Regions from separate parts of the Calidifontimicrobium sp. SYSU G02091 genome, predicted to be linked through region 2. Evidence: predicted binding sites of a transcription regulator. Region 2 holds the regulator's gene; each other region holds the start of a gene.
The links. Region 2 encodes FliA, which starts transcription of late flagellar genes. Its sites were predicted from a motif close to CTAAAGTTTNNNNNNNNNNNGCCGNTA; they were not measured.

Region 1 (4,811 bases), on a different contig from region 2:
GCGTGTTGCCGTAGTCCGAATGGCTGCGATCCAGGCGCAGATGCCTGACGCCGGCGCCGTCGAGCCAGTCCTGCGGGTGACCATCGGCGACGACGAGGTGGTCGCAAGGATGGCTTTGTTGTCGCACGCTGCGGATGCAGCGCTCGAGCCATTCACTTGGCTCCTTGAAGTATGGTGTGACGACGGCAACGCGCATGGCACCTCCGATGATGGAATGGCCAGCGTAACGCTCACCATGACCGACCGAACGTCCGATCAGCAGCACGAGACGGGGCCAGCTTCCGCGTTCGGCGGCGACGAAGGATCGCGACTCGGCGCAAGCCAATCTGGACGGGGTTCCTGTAGGAATTTGTCTGACAAGGGCATTGGAAGAGTAGGGACTCAAGCCACCGAACTGGCCTGATAACCGCGCCCAGTTCGCGCTCCTACAGTTCGTTGCACACCGTCACCGAAACCCACCGTCAGACAAGGAGCCTCCGATGAACGCCGACCAAGTCCTCGCCGAGATCCGCGAAGCCAACCTGTCGTACCTGATGCTCGCGCAGAGCCTGATCCGCAGCGACCGCGAGCAGGCGCTGTTCCGGCTGGGCATCTCGGAGGAGACGGCGTCGATGATCGCCTCGCTGACGCCGGCGCAGATGATGAAGATCTCGTCGGGCAGCACGCTGCTGTGCCGCTTCCGCATGGACGACGAGCTGGTGTGGAGCCTGCTCACGAGCCACGGCAAAAGCGCGGCCAACGACAGCGTCAGCCGCCTGCACGCGTCGATCCTGATGGCCGGGCGCCACCAGGAAGCGGCCTGAATCCGCCGTCAGCGGCCGTCCACCGCAGTCCACCAGGAGGGAGAACGACCATGGCCCGCATCAAGAGCATCCTCACCGAGGCCAAGCAGATCGAGCGCGCCGTCACGCTGATCCAGCTCGGCGCGCGGCTGCAGGTGCTGGAGTCGGAGACCGACCTCAGCTACGAGCGCCTGCTGCGCCTGTACAAGGAAGTGGCGGGCAAGAGCCCGAGCAAGGGCCAGCTGCCGTTCTCGACCGACTGGTTCATGACCTGGCAGCCCAACATCCACGCCAGCCTGTTCCTCAACATCCACGAATACCTCAACAAGGCCGCCGCGCTCGACGAGATCGACGTCGTCATCAAGGCCTACCAGCTGTACCTCGAGCAGACGCAGGCGCAGGGCCTGGAGCCGCTGCTGTCGATCACGCGCGCGTGGCGGCTGGTCAAGTTCGTCGACAACGGCATGCTGACGATGACCAAGTGCCGCAAGTGCGGCGGGCACTACGTCACGCACCCCCACGAGATCGCCAAGCACTACGTGTGCGGCCTGTGCAACCCGCCGGCGCGCGCCGGCAAGGGCCGCGCCAGCGGCGCGCTGCACCTGGGTGGCGTGCGCGCGCTCGAGGGCGCCGACGTGCACTGATCCACGCCGCGCGCGCTCAAGCCGGCGCGCCGGCGGCCGAAATCCCGCACATCGGATCGCGATTCATTGCTTGTCTCCTCCTGGCACAGTCCGCTGTGCTTTTCCCCGGCGGGTCGGCCACGGCCCGCCGGTTTTTCTTTGCAGGCCGAGCGTTGGTGCGCTGAGCGGCCGTTCAACGGTGCGGCCGCTTCGGGGGGGCCGGCGGCGCCACGCGATTCAAGTCGCCCCCGAGGGCGCCGATAACGGCCGCAGGCACAGGCCCACATCGCACCATGTTCGTCATCATCGGTTGGCTCGTCGCGCTGGGGTGCATCTTCGGCGCCTTCATCATCCACGGCGGCAACATCGGCGTGATCCTGCACGCGCTGCCGACCGAGATGATGGCCATCCTCGGCGGCGCGATCGGCGCCTTCGTCGTCAACAACCAGACCAAGGTGCTGAAGGCGACGGTGGGCGCGATCGCCGGCTGCTTCAAGGGCAGCAAGTACACGAAGGCGCGCTACATGGAGCTGCTGGCGCTGCTGTACGACATCCTGCAGAAGGCGCGCAAGGAAGGCCTGATGTCGATCGAGAAGGACGTCGAAGAGCCGCACAGCTCACCGATCTTCCAGAAGTACCCCAACATCGGCAACGACCACCACGTCGTCGAGTTCGTCACCGACTACCTGCGCATGATGGTGTCGGGCAACCTCAACGCACACGAGATCGAGTCGCTGATGGACAGCGAGATCGAGACCCACCACCACGAGGCGCACGCGCCGGCGGCGGCGGTGGCGCGGCTGGCCGGCGCGCTGCCGGCGTTCGGCATCGTCGCCGCGGTGCTCGGCGTGGTCAACACGATGGGCTCGGTCGGCCAGCCGCCGGCGGTGCTCGGCAGCATGATCGGCTCGGCACTGGTGGGCACCTTTCTCGGCATCCTGCTCGCGTACGCGTTCGCCGAGCCGCTCGCGGGCCTGATGGAGCAGAAGGTCGACGAGGGCACGAAGGAGCTGCAGTGCGTCAAGACGACGCTGCTGGCCAGCATGCAGGGCTATGCGCCGCAGGTGGCCGTCGAGTTCGGCCGCAAGGTGCTCTATTCGACCGAGCGCCCGACCTTCTCGGAACTCGAAGGTCACGTGAAGGGCAAGAAGTGAGGCCCCCCCCCGAAGCGCCTTCGGCGCTCCCCCCCCAGGGGGGCGCCGCCAGCGGACCGGCAAAGCCGGATCCGCGGCGGCCGTTTGACGTGGCCGCTCGCGCCTTCGGCGCTTGCGGCCTTCGCGATCGCATGCCGGAGTGAGCCATGGCGGGGGATGCGAAGAAACTGCAGCCGATCATCATCAAGCGCGTCAAGAAGGGCGGGCACGCCGCGCATGGCGGCGCGTGGAAGATCGCCTACGCGGACTTCGTCACGGCGATGATGGCGTTCTTCCTGCTGATGTGGCTGCTCGGCAGCACGACCGAGGGCGACCGCAAGGGCATCGCCGACTATTTCAACTCGCCGCTGAAGATCGCGCTGCTGTCGTCGGGCTCGGGCGCCGGCGACGCGTCGCATGTCATCAAGGGCGGCGGGCAGGACCTGACGCGCACGACCGGGCAGGTCAAGCGCGGCGACATCGCCGCGCCGCGCGCGACCGTCAACCTGCAGGCGCTCAAGGAAGAGCAGATCCGCGCCGAGCGCGCGCGGCTCGAGGAACTGCGCGAGAAGGTCCAGCGGCAGATCGCCGCCAACCCGCGGCTCGCGTCGCTGGCCGCGCAGATCCGCCTCGACATGACGCGCGACGGCCTGCGCATCCAGATCGTCGACGAGCAGAACCGGCCGATGTTCGCCAGCGGCAGCGCCGTCGTGCAGCCGTACATGCGCGAGCTGCTGCGCGAGATCGGCGGCGTGCTCGCCGAAGTGCCCAACCGCCTGACGCTCGAGGGCCACACCGACGCGACGCCGTTTGCCGGCGGGGAGCGCGGCTACAGCAACTGGGAGCTGTCGTCCGACCGCGCCAACGCGTCGCGCCGCGAGCTGATCGCCGGCGGGCTGCCCGAAGACCGCGTGCTGCGCGTGCAGGGGCTGGCGGCCAGCGTGCCGCTCGACAACCAGGACCCGCTGCTGCCGCAGAACCGGCGCATCAGCATCATCGTGATGAACCGCGACGCCGAGGACCGCTTCTTCCGCACCGCCCCCGAGGTGGCCGAAGCGCTCGGCGCCGGCGCCGCCGTTCCCCCGACCCCATCGATCGCCCCCGATCTGCCCGCTTCGCGCTGAAGACACCCGAGAGGACCGCCATGAGCAACCCGACCGAACTGAAGTTCCTGATCGTCGACGACTTCTCCACGATGCGCCGCATCATCCGCGGCCTGCTCAAGGAGATGGGCTGCAACAACGCCGACGAGGCCGAGGACGGCGCGATTGCGCTGAACATGCTGCGCGCGCAGAAGTTCGACTTCGTCGTCAGCGACATCAACATGCCGAACATGAACGGGTTCGAGCTGCTCAAGGCGATCAAGGCGGACGACAGCCTCAAGCACATCCCGGTGCTGATGGTCACCGCCGAGGCGCGCAAGGAGGACATCGTGCTCGCGGCGCAGAGCGGCGCGGCCGGCTACATCGTCAAGCCCTTCACCAAGGCCACGCTCGAGGAGAAGGTGCAGAAGATCATGCAGAAGCTGGCCGCGACGGCCTGAGCGGGAACGACGAGATGAAGATGGACGACCTCTCCACGCTCGCGCCGCAGATGGCGGCGCAGGCCTCGCCCGAGATCTTCCAGCAGCTCGGCCACATCACGCGCCAGCTGCACGACACGCTGCAGCAGCTCGGCGTGATGCCCAAGCTGCAGATCGCCGCCGACGGCCTGCCCGACGCGCGCAGCCGGCTGAACTACATCGCCAACAAGACCGCCGAGGCGGCCAACAAGGTGCTGAACTCGGTCGACCAGGCCAAGGCCGAGCACGGCCACATCGCCGCCGAGACGCGCCGCATCGCGCAGGCGATCACTGCCGACCCCGTCAAGGCGGTGGCGTCGGGGGCGGTGTTCAACTTCGTCGCCGACGTCGAGGCGTCGACGGCGCGCATCGACCAGCACCTGACCGACATCATGCTCGCGCAAGACTTCCACGACCTCACGGGCCAGGTGGTGGCCAAGGTCGTCGCGCTGGCCACCGACCTCGAGGACAGCCTCGTCAAGCTGCTCGTGCAGGCCGCGCCGCCCGAGCAGGCGCAGAAGGTCGAGGCTGCCGTGCTCAACGGCCCGGTCGTCAACCCCGAGGGGCGCACCGACGTCGTCAAGAACCAGAGCGAGGTCGACGACCTGCTCGCGAGCCTCGGGTTCTGAAGCCGCGGGGCTTGCCCCAGCCCCTCGCAGAGCTCGGGGCCTTCGGCCCGTCCAGGCCCGCGCAGGCGGGCTTGGAGCCGCGG
Region 2 (4,811 bases):
CGCACGCGACAGCCCCATCGCCGCCTCGTAGTCGCCGCGGTTGGTGCCGACCATGCAGAAGAAGCGCTGCGACGGGAACGCGCGCTCGGGCAGCAGGTCCACGCGCTTGAGCCGCTTGTACGGCTCGGCCAGGTCGAGGTACTTGGCCATGCGCTCGCGGTTGAAGGTGTCGATCTCACTGGCACTCAGCCACGACGGCACGTTGATGCCGAGCACCTCAATGCCGTTGTGCGGCGTGCCGTAGGTGAACACCTTGTCGACGCTGCGGCGCGCGCGGTCGTCGCCCAGCCGTGCGTTCTGCAGGAACGCGCGCACGACGAGCCCGCCCATCGAGTGCGCGACGAGATAGCAGCGAAAGCTCGCCGGCGTCACGCCGTCGTCCTTGCGCGCGCACACGAGCTGGCGCACGCGCAGGATCAGGTCGCTCAGGCCCTTGGCGTAGACCTCGATCTCGCGCGCCTTGCCGTCGCCGAGCAGCCTCGAGCCCGAGTCGTAGTAGCGGTAGACGATGATCGAGCGGCGTGCGATGCCGGTGCCGGGCTCGCCGTCGGGGCCCGGCGGCGGCTGCCAGTCCGGGTCCATGATGCCCAGGCCGTTCTCGTAGACGTCACGGTAGCCGAAGTCGGTCGTCAGCCGCAGCAGCGGCGACTCGAAGACGAACTTCTTCGCCGGTGCGCCACGGTCGACCGCGGCGCGGTAGACGGTGGAGCCGGTGTTGAAGCCGCAGAACGGGTCGGCGGCGGTCTCGTCGCGCTCGCCGGCGGTCATCGCGTAGCCGCGCACGTAGATGATCGGGTGGAACGCGTCGACCATGCCGCCTCCTCGTCGTGGCGCGCGGTGACGCGGGGCCATCCCCGGCGCGGGCCGCGCGGTGCGAGGGTCAGCTTAACCGAAGGCCCGGCGCGGCGCGAGCGCCGCCGCAGCCGTCAGAACTCGAAAGCCAGCCGCAGCCCGCCCCAGTGGCGGCCGTCGACGGTGATCGGCGCCGCGGCTTCCTTGAGCACGACGAAGCGCCCGCCGCCCATGTCGCGGCGGTACGTCTGCAGCAGGAACGGGCGCTGGTTGCGCGCGCTGGCCAGTCCCGTGCGGTCGTTGAAGATGCGCCGCCCGCGCGCGTGGGCGGTGTTCCACGCGACGTCGCCCGGGCGCTGCGGCTGGTTGTACTTGCGGTTGTGGCACGGGATGTAGCCGTTGCGGTCCACCGCGATGCAGAACACGACCTTGTCGGACATCTCGAGCACCTTCTCCTGCACCTGCGGGAACAGCCGCTCGGCCAGCGCGACGAAGCGCGTCAGGTGCTGCTGCGGCTCGGTGCCGGGGATCGGCGCGTAGTGCTCGTCGAACAGGTCGGCGCTGCTGATCGCGCCGCTGCGCAGCGCCCCCTCGAGCAGTTGCGAGATCTGCGCCGCCGCCTGCTGCGCGGCGCGGATGTAAGGCGTGTCCTCGGTCTCGATGCCGGCGTCGGCGACCAGTTCGATCAGCGCCTCGCTCGCCTTCAGGAAGGCCTCGCTGCGCCCGAGCGCGCTGTCGAGCGCCTTCGCGCTGGCGCGCATGTCGGACTCGATCGCGCCCATCTGGCGGTTGACGTCGGCCACCACGTCGCGGCTGCGCTGCGCCGCCTCGGCGATGCGCGCGACGCCGGCGTCGACCTGCGCGAGCGCGCGGTGCACCGCACCGGCGTCGTCGCCGGCGCCCTCGCGCGACTGGATCTCGCGCGCCAGCGCGGCGATGCGCCCGTCCAGGCGCCCGACCGTCTCCATGATCGCCTTCGACGACGCCTCGACCTTGGCCGCCAGGTCCTTCACGGCGTCGGCGACGACGCCGAAGCCGCGCCCGGCCTCGCCGGCGCGCTTGGCCTCGACGCTGGCGTTGAACGCGACGAGCCGCGTCTGCAGCGCGATCTGCGTGATCTCGCCGGCCGCGCCGGCCACCTCGCGCAGCGTGTCGACGATGCCGGCCACTTCGCCGCCCACGGCCTCGACCGCCTCGCGCGCGCCGGCCACCGCGGCCGAGCCCTGCGCGGTGTGCGCCCCGATGGCCTGCTGCACCTCGGAGACGTCGTGCAGCCGCTGCGCCAGCGCCTGCAGCGACTGCGCGAGCCGCACCGACGCCTTCTGCGTGTCGTCGATGACGCCGCGCACCTCGGCCGCTTCGCGACCGAGTTGCGCCGTCTCGCGCGCCAGGCGGTGCATCAGGGCGCCGTCGCTGCCGGCGGCAGCGGGCGGTGGCGCCGTCGTCGTGGATGCGGCGGCCGCGTCGGCCGCGGGCGCCGGGGCCGGCTTGGCGCGGAAAAGGGTCAGCATGCTTGTGCCTCGCGTCGTCGGTGGGGTCGCTTCACCAGTCGCGCAGCCGCGCGCGCAGCCGCGCGATGCTCTGGCTGTGCAGCTGGCACACGCGGCTCTCGGTCACGCCGAGCACGGCGGCGATCTCCTTCAGGTTCATGTCCTGCTCGTAGTACATGCTCATCACGTACTGCTCGCGCTCGGGCAGGTTCTTGATCGCCTCGACGAGCGCCTCGCGCATGCGGCGGTCCTCGAGCAGCCCCATCGGGTTGGCGTCCTCGTCGGCGACGTGGCGGTCGAGGTAGCTGTCGTCGCCGTCGTCGCCGCTCATGTCCTCGAGGTAGACGAGCTGCGTGCCGCGCACCTTGCCGAGCAGGTCCTGGTACTCGGCCAGGCTCAGCCCCATCTCCTTGGCGATCTCGCCCTCGGTCGGCGCGCGGCCGAGCTTCTGCTCGAGCTTGTGCACCGCGGCCTCGATGCTGCGCTGCTGGCGGCGGTTGCCGCGGCTCATCCAGTCGCTGCCGCGCAGCTCGTCGAGCATCGCGCCGCGGATGCGCTGCGTCGCGAAGGTCTCGAACTGCACGCCCTGCGCGGCGTCGAAGCGCCCGAGCGCGTCGTTGAGCCCGATCATCCCGACCTGGATCAGGTCGTCGAGCTCGACGTTGGCCGGCAGCTTGGCGATCATCTGGTGCGCCAGCCGCCGCACGAGCGGGCTGTACTGCTTGAGCAGGGCGCTGTGGTCGAGTCGGCCTTTGGCGGTGTACATCGGTCGGGGCTCCGGGGTCAGTGCCACGCCGGCATGCGGTCGGCCGGCGCGACGGGAAAGCGGGCAGCGGGGGCGGCGGCCGGCGCGTCGTGCGTCTCGAGCAGACCGTGCGCCAGGCGCAGCAGCGCGGCGTCGGGCACGTCGCCGGCCTCGGCGGCCGGGTCGACGACGGCCCAGTCGTGCAGCACGGCACCGACGAAGCGGTCGGCACAGTCGGCCAGCCGCGGCGCGATGCGCTCGCGCCGCGGCGAGTTCGGCGCCGCCGCGAGCAGCAGGTCGAACGCGCGCCAGCCGCTGCGCAGCGCGAGCAGCTTCAGGCTCGCGTAGGCCTCGGTGACGCTGGCGGGCTGGTCGGCGGCCATCAGCACCGGGCGCACCGCGCGGCGCATGAACAGGCGCGCGAGGTCGCTCGCGCCGGCGTGCACGACGATGGTGTCGGCCTGCGGCGCGGCGTCGGCGAGCGCGACGAGCAGCCCGTCGGCGCAGCCGCGCGTGTCGACGTGGCGCCGCGGCAGCCCGCGCGCCGGCAGGTACGACAAGTGCGGCGCGAGCGGCTCGATGCACGCGGCCAGGTCGAGCCACGCGAGCTCGGGTGCAGCGGGCGACGTCTCGGCCGCGTCGACGACGAGCACGTGGCGGCCGAGCGCGGCGAACGCCGTCGTCAGCCGCTCGATCAGCACGCCGGCAAAGGGCACGCGTGCGTTGGCGGCCAGCGCGACGAAGACCGCGCGCGACGCCGCGAACAGCCGGCGCAGGCCGTCGGCCTGGTCGAACGGGCCCGGACGCGAGGCGTAGAAGTCGATCATCGGCAGCGGCGCGGCGGGTTCAGACGTGCAGCGGCGCCCCGGCGGCGGCCGCGGGCATCGCCGCGAACACGAGGTTGACGTCGTCGCGGCCCATCTGCCACGCGGCGGGCGCGCTCGCGCGCAGCGCGCGCTGCACCAGCGCCTGCGCCGACAGGCGGTGCCAGTCCTCGGGCACGCGCTGCCCGTTGGCCACGCCCATCACGTGCGCCTTGTGGCGGATCAGCGCGTCCAGGGCCGGCCCGAGCTTGACGGCCTCGTCGATCTTGCTGAGCACGACGCCGCGGCAGGCGCTGGCGCGCCACGACAGCAGCACGTCGTCGATCGTCTCGCCCTGCGCCGACGCATTGACGACGAGCAGCTTCTGGATGCTGCGGTGCTGCAGCATGTCGAGCAGCTCGCGCGTGCGGCTGTCGCGCTGCGCCATGCCGGCGGTGTCGATCAGCACCATCTTTTTGCCCGCGAGCAGATCAAGCAGGTCGTCGAGCGAGGCGCGGTCGTGCGCGGTGTGCACCGGCACGCCGAGGATGCGGCCGTAGGTGCGCAGCTGCTCGTGCGCGCCGACGCGGTACGCGTCGAGCGTGATCAGCCCGAGCGCGCCGGCGCCGTGGCGCGTCGCGAACGCGGCGGCGATCTTCGCGGTGGTCGTCGTCTTGCCGACGCCGGTCGAGCCGATCAGCGCGAACACGCCGCCCAAGTCTTCGAGCGCGGGTTCCTGCTCGGCGGCGACGAGGTTGCGCTCGAGCACGCCGGCGGCCCAAGCCATCGGGTCGGCGACATCGGCGGGCAGGGCCTCGCCGAGCTTGCGGATCAGCCCCGGCGAGAAGCCGGCGTCGAGCAGCTTCTGGCTCAGCGTCGCCTGCGCCGGGCTCTTCTGCAGCTTCTCCATGAAGGCCAGCGCGCCGAAGCGCTGCTCGATCAGGCCCTTCATCGCGCGCAGCTCGTTCATCATCTCGGCCT
Region 3 (4,811 bases), on a different contig from region 2:
CGGTGGCGCCCAGATGATGCGCTGCAGGTCGATCCCCAGCGCCTGCATCTTCGGCTCGACGTTCTTGCGCACCTGCTCGTTCCATTCGAGCAGCCACAGCACCGAGTTGGGCACCCGGCGCAGGATCTCGGCCCAGAGGACGAGCGTCTCCGGCGTGATCTTGTACGGCTGGTTGAACGCGCACAGCACCACAGCGTCCTCCGGCAGTCCGCACTGGGCACGCGGTAGCGGCTGCGGCAGCGGCCTGTGACTGTCGTTGGGCTGGTAACAGACCGGCATCTGCGCGATCTTTTCGGTGTAACAGGCCGCATGCTCGAGCGGGGTCACGACGGGATCGCCGACGATGTAATCGATCCACGGCGCCCCGGTCGATCCCGGGTAGCCGAGGAACGACACCTGCACAGGTGCCGGCCGGTACGCGAAGATGGCGGGGCGAGAGTCGCGCGTGTAGCCCTTCAGGTCGATCAGCACGTCGATGCCGTCGTCGCGCATGCGCTGCGCCGCCTGCCGGGGATCGAGCTCCCCGATCTCGACGACGTGCTCGACACTGCGCACGACGCGCTCGCGCAGTGCGGAGTCATCCTTGCGGCTGTGCGAGTACACCGTCACCTCGAACCGGTTGCGGTCGTGCGCCTCGAGGACGCCAGCGAGCAGGATCAGTGTGGCGTGCTGGCAGATGTCGCTCGAGACGTAGCCCACGCGCAGCCGACGCCACGGTAGTGGCGCCATCGTGGCCGGTGGCAGCGGCGTGACGTCGCGCGCGACGTAGTTCGCGAAGCTGCGCGCGCCGCGCAGGTGCAGCGCCGGATCATCCCAAAATGACAAATGAGCGAACGCGGTCACCGGCCGGTCGTCGTCGGCGGCGAGCTGCGCCAACCCCTGCCGCAGCGCGTCGAGATCGCCCTGCAGATCGCTCCAGCGGCAGACCTCGCGCTCGCGAAACGCGAGCAGCCCGCGCAGGTGCAGCTCGTCACGGCCTGCACCCAGCGCGATGGCGGTGCGGAAGCACTGCGCCGCTTCCTCTTTCTGGTCCAGCGCCATGAAGCAGTGGCCCAGGCGAATGTGGGTCGGCACGTGGTCCAGACGCACGGACAGGGCTTGCATGTAGGCGTGGATCGCCTCCAGCGGCCGACCCTGGTACTCAATGCACTTTGCATAGTGGAACCAATAGTCCACGCCCCGCGGCATCGCCGGGTCGGCACCCGCCATCAGCGTGGCCGCCTCGCCATGGCGGCCCGTCGAGACCAGGCAGTGCACGGCGAGGGCCATGGCAACCTCACTGGTCGGGTCCGCGCCGAGCGCGCGCTTCGCATTGATCAGCGCGTCATCCAGACGCCCCAAGTGCAGCTGCGTGCGCGCTACGTTGAGGTGAAACACCGCCTCGTTGGGCTGCAGCCGGGCTGCGCGCAGGAATTCACGCTCGGCCTGGGCCCAGCGACCGCGCTTCGAGCTCGCCTGGCCGCGCTGCCATGCGCGATGGGCTTCACGGGCGGTGGCCTGTGCCATCGGGTGCTCCTCAATCATCGACGTCGCCACTGTAGAGACGCCGGAGTCATGGCATCGCCGGATTTGCGCGCCGTGCAGCGACATTTCTGCCGCCCGGCCGGAGGCTTACCAGGGGATCGCGACGCAGCGGAGGTGCGAAATGGGGCTAAAGCCCGGCGCTTTGTGTTCGATAACGCTCCCAACGGTTCGGTGCACGAACCGTGGTCCGGTTAGACGGCAAGGCGGCCTCCGCGTTCGGAGCCCTTGCGCCGGCTAGCGTCGGGCGGTGGGCGTGACGGTGGTCACGTCAGGCTGGGGACGGGCAACCGCCCTCAATCGTCACCGGCGCATGCCGGAGTCATGGTCTAGAAAAGGAGCTCACGATGCCCGCAACGATCAACACAAATGTCATCTCGCTGAACGCGCAGCGCAGCCTCAACTCGTCGCAGTCCGCGCTGGCGACCTCGATGGCCCGGCTTTCCTCGGGCCTGCGCGTCAACACCGCCAAGGACGACGCCGCCGGCCTGGCGATCGCCGAGCGCATGAACGCGCAGATCCGCGGCATGAACGTCGCGATCCGCAACGCCAACGACGGCATCTCGTACGCGCAGACCGCCGAGGGTGCACTGTCGAAGATCGGCGATTCGCTGCAACGCATGCGCGAGCTGGCCGTCCAGGCCCGCAACGCGACGAACACCGAGAAGGACCAGGACTCGCTGCAGAACGAGTTCAAGGAACTGCAGGACGAGATCAAGCGCGTGCTCGGTGGCACGACGTTCAACGGCGAGGCGCTTTTCACCAAGACCGGCACCCTCGAATTCCAGGTCGGCGCTGGCACGACTTCGAATGACAAGGTCAGCATCGTGCTTGGCAGCACCTCGCTGAGCAGCGACAGCACCTTGAGTGCCGTGACGACCTCCACCGCCATCATCGGTGACCTGAACACGACGACAGCCGTCTCCGGCGCATCGATCGACGCGGTCATCAACAGCATCGACACCGCCTTGGACACCATCAACTCGAAGCGCTCGGTGTGGGGCGCCACGCAGAACCGCTTCGAGGCGGTGATCTCCAGCCTGCAGGTCAGCGTCGAGAATCAGTCCGCCGCCCGTGGCCGGATCATGGACGCCGACTTCGCCGCCGAGACGGCCAACCTGTCGCGTGCGCAGATCCTGCAGCAGGCGGGCAGCGCGATGGTCGCGCAGGCCAACCAGCTGCCGCAGCAGGTGCTCAGCCTGCTGCGCTGACCGAGCCTTCGTCCCCACAACGCCCGCGCCCCACGCGGGCGTTTTTGCTTGGTGCCCCGCATCGCGAAGAGCGCGCACCGGCGCGTCCATCTGGCTGCCCAAAGCCACGCTATTCGGGCCATCCGTCCGCTCCCGACTGCCGATACTCGTCGCATCGAGACATGCAGGTGGCGTCGTCGCCACCGGTCGCCGAATCCCTCGAGGCTCGACAAGGAGAGTGACGATGCCGCAAACGATCAACACGAACGTCGCCTCGCTGAACGCGCAGCGGGCGCTGAACTCGACGCAGTCGTCGCTGGCGACCTCGATGGCACGCCTGTCGTCGGGGCTGCGGGTGAACTCCGCCAAGGACGACGCTGCCGGCCTGGCGATCGCCGAGCGCATGAACGCGCAGATCCGCGGCATGAACGTCGCGATCCGCAACGCCAACGACGGCATCTCGTACGCGCAGGTCGCCGAGGGGGCCCTGTCGAAGATCGGCGACTCGCTGCAGCGCATGCGCGAGCTGGCGCTGCAGGCCCGCAACGCCACCAACACCGAGCGTGACCAGGACTCGCTGCAGAACGAGTTCAAGGAACTGCAGGACGAGATCAAGCGCGTCTTGAACGGCACGACGTTCAACGGCGAGGCCATCTTCACCAAGACGGGCAGCCTGGAGTTCCAGGTCGGTGCCGGCACGACCAGCAACGATCGCGTCAGCATCAACCTGGGTACCACGTCGATCAGTGCCGACGCGACACTGCTGGCGGTGACGACGAGCACGGCGGTGATCGGCAATCTGAGCTCGACGACGGCCGTCGCGGGCACCGCGATCGACGCCGTGATCGACGACATCGATGCCGCCCTAGACACCATCAATTCGAGCCGCTCCGTGTGGGGCGCCACACAAAACCGCTTCGAAGCGGTTATCAGCAGCCTGCAGGTCAACGTCGAGAACCAGTCGGCCGCGCGCAGCCGCATCATGGACGCCGACTTCGCCGCCGAGACGGCCAACCTGTCGCGCGCGCAGATCCTGCAGCAGGCCGGCACCGCGATGGTCGCGCAGGCCAACCAGCTGCCGCAGCAGGTGCTCAGTCTGTTGCAGCGCTGACGCTCAAGCCGCGGCCGCGTCGGCCGATACCACGAACACCCGGCGCGGGGCACGGCCCTGCCCGGGTGTTGTCACATCCAGCCCTCGGTAAGACCCCATGGCGACGATCTCTTCCCCCGGCATCGGCAGCGGCCTGGACGTGCAGTCCATCGTCGCGCAGCTGGTGGCGCTCGAGCGCCGGCCGATCCAGCAGCTCGAGAAGGCGGCCACCAAGATCCAGACGCAGATCTCGGCGTTCGGCAAGCTGCAAAGCGCGCTGTCGACGCTGCGCGACGCCGCGGCCCGGCTCACGCGCAGCGACACGTGGGGCGCCGTCAAGGCCGCCAGCAGCCGCCCCGAGGCGGTGGCGGCCAGCGCCGCCCCCGGGGCACAGACGGGCAGCTACAGCGTGCTCGTCCAGCAGCTGGCTGCCGGTCAGACGGTCGCGTCGTCGGCGTTCGCGGACCGCACCGCGCTCGTCGGCGCCGGCACGCTGCGCATCGAACTCGGCGACTGGGACGCCGCCCCGCCGGTGCCCAAGACCGGCGCCACCGCGGTCGACATCGCGGTGACCGCCGACGACACGCTCGAGACGCTGCGCGACAAGATCAACGCCGCCGACGCCGGCGTCGCCGCCAGCATCGTCAGCGACGTCAACGGGGCGCGGCTGGTGCTCCGCTCGCGCGAGACCGGCGCCGAGAACGGTTTCCGCATCCAGGTCAGCGGCGACGCCGACGGCAACGACGCCGACAACGCCGGCCTGTCGGCGCTGGCCTTCGACCCTTCCGGAGGCACCAGCTTCCTGACGCGCACCAAGCAGGCGGCCGACGCGCTCGTGCAGGTCGACGGCATCACCGTGCAGTCGAAGACGAACCAGCTCGGTGACGTGATCGGCGGCCTGTCGCTGACGCTCGCGCAGGCAGGCCCCGATCCGGTCGAGGTCACCGTCGCGCAGGACGACGAGAGCCTGCGCAAGTCGGTCAACGAGTTCGTTACCGCGTACAACGAGG

Region 1: motA (flagellar motor stator protein MotA) is a predicted target of FliA. The motif match lies at 1,642-1,668, and genes of this name have one in related genera.
Region 3: MOJ79_RS17585 (flagellin domain-containing protein) is a predicted target of FliA. The motif match lies at 1,652-1,678, and genes of this name have one in related genera.

What each region holds. Positions count from the first base shown of each region.
Region 1 is NZ_JALBGB010000006.1:164,982-169,792, reverse strand. Features, by position in the region: gene MOJ79_RS06385 (glycosyltransferase family 2 protein) at 1-265, opposite strand, end outside; gene flhD (flagellar transcriptional regulator FlhD) at 480-803, shown strand; gene flhC (flagellar transcriptional regulator FlhC) at 854-1,426, shown strand; gene motA (flagellar motor stator protein MotA) at 1,699-2,559, shown strand; gene motB (flagellar motor protein MotB) at 2,706-3,662, shown strand; gene cheY (chemotaxis response regulator CheY) at 3,683-4,081, shown strand; gene MOJ79_RS06355 (protein phosphatase CheZ) at 4,096-4,728, shown strand.
Region 2 is NZ_JALBGB010000024.1:60,144-64,954, forward strand. Features, by position in the region: gene MOJ79_RS14310 (esterase/lipase family protein) at 1-813, opposite strand, end outside; gene MOJ79_RS14315 (methyl-accepting chemotaxis protein) at 927-2,303, opposite strand; gene MOJ79_RS14320 (RNA polymerase sigma factor FliA) at 2,335-3,048, opposite strand; gene MOJ79_RS14325 (MinD/ParA family ATP-binding protein) at 3,066-3,854, opposite strand; partial or broken gene flhF (flagellar biosynthesis protein FlhF) at 3,874-4,811, opposite strand, start outside.
Region 3 is NZ_JALBGB010000043.1:9,276-14,086, reverse strand. Features, by position in the region: gene MOJ79_RS17590 (O-linked N-acetylglucosamine transferase, SPINDLY family protein) at 1-1,506, opposite strand, end outside; gene MOJ79_RS17585 (flagellin domain-containing protein) at 1,869-2,732, shown strand; gene MOJ79_RS17580 (flagellin N-terminal helical domain-containing protein) at 2,956-3,822, shown strand; gene fliD (flagellar filament capping protein FliD) at 3,920-4,811, shown strand, end outside.